DNA from 3 places in the Anaerobacillus sp. genome. Region 1 is predicted to be linked to each of the others. Evidence: riboswitches for the same ligand, from Rfam matches in the RefSeq annotation. Region 1 holds a riboswitch; each other region holds the start of a gene.
The links. Region 1 has a riboswitch for thiamine pyrophosphate ahead of ACK4M9_RS21715 (thiazole synthase). Riboswitches for the same ligand answer to the same signal wherever they lie in the genome.
Positions count from the first base shown of each region.

Region 2: it holds a riboswitch for thiamine pyrophosphate, as region 1 does, so the genes downstream of both, thiC (phosphomethylpyrimidine synthase ThiC) here and ACK4M9_RS21715 (thiazole synthase) in region 1, are expected to answer to the same signal.
Region 3: it holds a riboswitch for thiamine pyrophosphate, as region 1 does, so the genes downstream of both, thiE (thiamine phosphate synthase) here and ACK4M9_RS21715 (thiazole synthase) in region 1, are expected to answer to the same signal.

Region 1 is NZ_JBKBWN010000030.1:8,779-10,964, forward strand. Features, by position in the region: gene thiH (2-iminoacetate synthase ThiH) at 1-122, opposite strand, end outside; gene ACK4M9_RS21715 (thiazole synthase) at 198-971, opposite strand; TPP riboswitch at 1,098-1,208, opposite strand; gene ACK4M9_RS21720 (MDR family MFS transporter) at 1,287-2,186, opposite strand, start outside.
Region 2 is NZ_JBKBWN010000007.1:120,969-123,154, forward strand. Features, by position in the region: gene ACK4M9_RS11770 (LrgB family protein) at 1-516, shown strand, start outside; TPP riboswitch at 641-749, shown strand; gene thiC (phosphomethylpyrimidine synthase ThiC) at 907-2,186, shown strand, end outside.
Region 3 is NZ_JBKBWN010000006.1:123,808-125,993, reverse strand. Features, by position in the region: gene ACK4M9_RS10435 (YqgU-like beta propeller domain-containing protein) at 1-988, shown strand, start outside; TPP riboswitch at 1,082-1,186, shown strand; gene thiE (thiamine phosphate synthase) at 1,287-1,922, shown strand; gene thiS (sulfur carrier protein ThiS) at 1,919-2,116, shown strand.

The DNA.
Region 1 (2,186 bases):
AGATCTTCTGGGGTCAATCTCTGCTTTTGCAAAACTCTTCTTACATCTACTTCCGTAAAATTTTTGAAAATAGTTTCAAAAGGTAATTCCTTTAGCTTTTCGTATTCATCGTAAAAACTCATGAGAAAGCTCCCTTCTTGTTAAGGGTTTATAGAGACCCTGATTATTTTTTGTTACTATCACAACTCTGCTTAAATTTAAATTTGTAAGAAACCTGTTAGTGGTGATGATGCTCTTGCTTGTTTCGCCACTGTGCCTACGCCTGATAAATAAGCTGTTCGACCAGCTTGAACAGCTGCCTTAAACGCTTCTCCCATCGCTACTGGATCACCAGCGGTTGCAATTGCCGTATTCACTAAAACAGCGTCTGCTCCCATTTCCATAGCTTCACAAGCCTGAGATGGTTTCCCGATTCCAGCATCAACAATTACTGGCTTTTCACATTCTTCAATTAAGATTTGAATTAACTCTTTTGTCTTCAAGCCACGATTTGTACCAATAGGCGCTCCTAGTGGCATAACTGCTGCTGCCCCTACTTCTTCTAGCTTTTTAGCGACCATTAAATCTGGGCTCATATAAGGCAAAACAATAAAGCCTTCATTAGCTAAAATTTCTGTTGCTTTAATCGTTTCATAATTATCAGGAAGTAAATATTTTTGATCAGAGATAACCTCTATTTTAATCCAATTCCCCATCCCGGCTGCTCTTGCAAGTCTAGCAATACGAACCGCTTCCTCTGCTGTTCTTGCTCCTGAAGTATTTGGTAGCAAGATCATTTCTTTTGGGATGTACTTCATAATATTTTCTTGGTTCGTATTAAAATCAACACGACGCATGGCTACAGTGATGACTTGCGATTGTGAAGAAGCAATTACTTCTGGAATTAAAGCATCGTTATTAAACTTTCCTGTTCCAATTAATAGTCGGCTATTTAACTCTACGCCACCAATAGTTAATAAATCTTTTGTCATTGTTTCTCCTCCTAAGGATTGTTTTAAATGAATACTAGCAAACGACCTAGATTTTTCTCTCAACAGTTGAATGTACAAAAAAGACCACATCATACTCGATGCGGCCTTAAAGACATGTAAAGATAATTCAATACAAAACAGTCTTCCCTCCGCTGGCATGATCCAGATCAGGTACACGGTCTGTGACAGATTAGTCATCTTCTCAGCCTAGTCTTCTAGGCTCCCGTAGCTGTGAAACATATTCTTTTTTTCATCATAACATAGATTACTAATTAGTTAATACTAAATAGCTCTGTAAATTTATTTTTTCGTCTTCTAAGCAGATAATATTTTTTTACTTTCTTGTTCTTCACTAGCTTTACCTAACAGCCAGCCAAAAGGCACAGTCAAAAGAGCAATAACTCCTAACAGTAAGAAACCCTCATTAATTGCTTGTAAGCTAGCTTCTTCCATTGACCCTACATTAGGAAAAACTTGTACTTTACGAACCTCATAGAAAACCGAGATAAAGACGATGCCTAAAGCCGAGCTAATTTGCCTTAGGACATTATTCATCGCGGAACCCCTTGAAATGAACTTCTCAGGTATCGCATTCATTCCCGCCGTTGTTGCAGGCATTGTTGAAAAGCCTTGACCAATCCCACGCATTGCCATAAAGACGAAAATCAAAATTAAAGATGTTTCCATCGTTATAAACCCTAAGAGCATAGTAAAAATTGCAGTTATTAATAATCCGGAGGTAACAACTAGCTGAGGACCATTACGATCTAGAAGTCTACCACCAACTGTCATAAAAATACCTGTAAAAAGTGCTGCAGGTAGGAAAATTAATCCCGTTACGATTGGTCCTAGACCATAAACATGTTGAACTAATAATGGAATAAGAAATATCCCTCCAAATAGTGCTAACGATGTCGAGATTGAAATCCAAACACTATAGGTATAAGCCTTATTTTTAAAAATCGTTAAATCTAGCAAAGGTTGTTCAATCCGTTGTTCAATTTTCACAAAAAGATATAGCGATATTATCCCAATAAAAATTAATGCTAGATTAGCTGGTTGAACTAGATGTTCTAATGCTGAGACTCTCCCTAGAGCGTATAGTATTGCCCCAACACCAACGGTAACCGCCACGAAGCCCCACTTATCAAAAGTAATCCCTTTTACTCTATTCGTATTCTTTAAGTACTTCCAACCAATTAAAATACCTAAAAG
Region 2 (2,186 bases), on a different contig from region 1:
GTTGCCAAGGATATTATGACGTTTTTATTAGGTCCAGCTACAGTTGCTTTAGCTGTTCCATTATATAAAAATCGAATGATTATAAAAAAACATAGTGGACCTGCGTTAGTTGGGATCATCTTAGGAACAATGTCGACGATCGTTGGAGCAGTATTGTTAGCAAAACTGCTAACTCTTTCTAATGAAATTTTAGCATCTGTCAGTGTAAAGTCAGTAACGGTACCTGTAGCTGTGGAGATTGCTTCTATTATTGGTGGTGATCCAGCTTTAACAGCTGCCTTTGTTGTGGCAACTGGAATTCTTGGCACAATGATTGGACCATGGTTAATGAATTTGACGAACATTAATCACCCTCTTTCAAGAGGGTTAGCCCTAGGGACAATCTCTCATGGTCAAGGAACGGCGCAAGCGGCTACTGAAGGGGAGCTTCAAGGCGCTGTTGCAGGAGTGGCGATGGGCTTAGCGGCAATTTTCACAGCGATAGTAGCGCCACTTGTTGTCCCATTCTTTATTTAAAACAACGCTAACTAAAATTTTTGACGCTTCAAAGCCTTGGTATAAGTGAATTATTTATCAAAAAAAACCTTAATTAGAAATTAATGGTACTATTTATTAAAATTATACGTTATGATAATAGAGAAAAGTCTACTAGGGGAGTCCAAATTGCCGGACTGAGAAAAGAATGCATTCTTTGACCCTTGGAACCTGATCTGGATGATACCAGCGGAGGGAAGTAGTAAAATACAAGAGGGTGGCATTTTTGTCTCTTTCTTTGATTTTTCTTCTATCTACTACGAGTCGGGTTCTGTTAAACAGAGCCCGATTTTTTATGTAGAAAGGATAGTTTCCCGTTATTTGCTGTATCTTCAGTCGCAAATTCGATTTGAGGAGGAAGTTACATTGTCAATGCAAAAAGAAATGTCGATTGAGTTAAAGTCACAGTTTGCAGCTAGTAGGAAGGTTTATGTTCAGGGGTCTCGGAAGGATATTCAAATCCCAATGCGAGAGATTGAGTTAACGCCAACAACAGGGATTGCAGGCAGTAGCGAAAATGCGCCTGTACGAGTATATGATACTAGTGGCCCGTATACAGATGCGGGTTATGAAGTTGATGTTCGAAAGGGCCTACCGAAAATTAGGGCAAACTGGATTTCAGAACGTGGAGATGTAGAAGAATACGAAGGTAGAGAAATTAAACCAGAAGATAATGGTTATAAAAACGATGATCCCCGTGCTAATCTCGAGTGGTTTCCAAACAGAGTAAGCAAACCACTCCGTGCCAAAGCAGGGAAATGCGTCACGCAAATGCATTACGCAAAAAAAGGGATCATTACACCAGAAATGGAGTTTGTAGCGATTCGTGAAAATATGGATCCTGAATTTGTACGTGAGGAAATTGCTCGTGGACGTGCGATTATTCCGAATAATATTAACCATCCAGAAAGTGAGCCAATGATTATTGGTCGTAATTTTCATGTGAAAATTAATGCTAATATTGGAAATTCCGCGGTAACATCTTCAATTGAAGAAGAAGTTGAAAAAATGACGTGGGCAACAAGATGGGGCACAGATACGATTATGGATTTGTCGACTGGCAAAAATATTCATACGACAAGAGAATGGATTGTGCGTAATTCACCAGTTCCTGTTGGGACAGTGCCAATCTATCAAGCTCTTGAAAAGGTGAATGGGATTGCTGAAGACTTAACATGGGAAGTGTATCGTGACACGTTAATTGAGCAGGCTGAACAAGGAGTAGATTATTTTACAATCCATGCCGGGGTACTACTTCGCTATATTCCGATGACGATAAATCGAATGACCGGAATCGTCTCACGTGGTGGCTCCATATTAGCGCAATGGTGTTTAGCACATCATCAAGAAAATTTTCTTTACACACATTTTGAAGAGATTTGTAAACTATTAAAAGAGTATGATATAGCTGTTTCTCTTGGGGATGGCTTAAGACCAGGCTCAATTGCTGATGCTAATGATGAAGCGCAATTTGCTGAGCTGAAAACCTTGGGGGAATTGACGGATATCGCTTGGAAGCATGATGTTCAAGTCATGATCGAAGGACCAGGTCATGTCCCAATGCATAAAATTAAGGAAAACATGGATTTACAACTTGAAATTTGTAAGGAAGCGCCATTTTATACGTTAGGACCGCTTACGACCGATATTGC
Region 3 (2,186 bases), on a different contig from region 1:
ACCAGAACAGTTACAAACGATCGGAGTCAATATGTATAGTTTTGTAACGGTAAATGAATGGTTTGATCAAGATACGATTTTATATTTGAGTGATGAAAGTGGAATTTCTTATATTTATAAGTTTGATATTTTGACAGGCGAGGAAGAAGTATTTTTTCAAATAAATGAACCAATCTTACATTTGGAGGCTAATCCTGATAACTCAATCTTTACTATTGAAGTAGCCACTATTAACGGTCAAAAAGAGCTATATTTTATTAACAAAACTGGTGAGGTCCTTCATAAACTAGAGGGGATTGGCGATGAATTTCACCTATATTGGAATCCTTATAAGGAAAATGAATTGGTCATTGCTGTTTTACAGGAAGATTATTCAATGAAGATGTTAAACTTTAATCTTCGTTCAAAAAGCTTAACAAATTTTGATTTTGATTACTATTATTTACAATGGATTGCAGAGGAAGAAATGGCATATTTGAAATGGGACTCGTTTTCACTTAGCTACTATGCCCCTTTGTTTTCGTATAATAAAAGGACAGATCGTGAAATGAAAATAGCAGATGATGTCATTGCCTTTTTTGGCTATCGTGATTTTTTCTTAACGATTTCAACTGCTGATTCTACACTTCAAAAGTCGAACTATCTTTTTTATCACTCAGAGTCAAAAAAGGAGCTTGAAAATCTTCAAGTTCCGATTTTAAATACATACTCTGGGCAATGGTGGATACCGAATCACGATTTTCATACACCTAGCAGAACATTTTATCTAATTAAGCCAAATACAAGTGGTGATGTTTTTGATTACCCAGATGGCTACAAAATAGTTTCTTTTCAAATTGAGACTGGTATAACGAAGGAGATTATCTCTATAGATACTAATTATCCAATCAAACTTTCTCCTGACGGCCGTTGGCTTTTGTTTGGTTATCAACTAGAAAATATTATTGATATAAATAACAGAGAAATTCATTCACTACTATATTGGTAAGCAAAAGGATTGAAATTAACTTATTTTCTGTCATAATTAAATTATCGAGTTAGGTCTAGCTCTTAATTTTTCCACTCGACATCTTTAAACTTTAGTAAAGACTAGGGGTGCCAACTTCTTGGCTGAGAAAAAGGTTATCCTTTTACCCTTGAACCTGATCTGGGTTACACCAGCGTAGGAAAGTCGCCGATCTTATGCTACTTACTAGCCGTAATCCGTCTTTCTAACAGCGGGTACGGTTTTTTTTCGGTTAGAATTTGTTTCACCTGGTTCAATAACATTTTATGGAGGTAACCAAATGCGAGATTTTAAGTTATATGCAATTACAGGAGAAGAATTTCACAAAGGTAGAGAGTTAGTTCAAGTCATGGAAGAAGCCATCATCGGTGGTGTTGATATTATTCAACTTCGAGATAAAAATAGTAGTAAAAAAGAAGTTCTTGAAAAGGCAAAGCTACTAAAAGGTTTAACTGAAAAATACAATATTCCTTTAATCATAAATGACCATATTGATGTGGCACTTGCAGTAGATGCAGATGGAATTCATATCGGACAAGATGATTTGCCACTGCTTGAGGCACGTAAAATTCTAGGGGGAAATAAAATTATCGGTATTTCAACTCACAAAATTGAAGAAGCACGTGAGGCAGAGGTGAACGGTGCTGACTATATTGGAGTCGGGCCAATTTTTCCAACTAAAAGTAAAGTCGATGTTGTTGATCCTGTAACAACTAAATATATCGAGGAAGTAGTAAAAGAAATTAAAATACCATTCGTAGCAATTGGGGGAATTAAACTTCACAATGTTGATCAAGTACTAAATGCGGGGGCAACTAGAATTTGTGCGATCAGTGAAATTGTTGGTAATGAGAATGTAACAAAAGCTTGTCAATTATTCATAAAAAAAATAGAAGAAAGGATGAGTGTTAAGTGATTATAGTGATTAACGGTGAAGAGACTGAACTAGAACTTGAAACTTTAGCAGATGTCGTAAACCATTTTAAATTAGATGAAAACCTTGTTGTTACAGAAGTAGATGGTTCAATTATAGAGATTGAACAACGAACCCAAACAAAGCTATCTGAAGGAATGAAAATTGAAATTGTCCAATTTGTTGGCGGTGGTTGATCATATGGGTGAGACAGCAACTCAGTCTATAGCTACTCACGCAATGTGACTGACTCTTACGGGGAAGGCT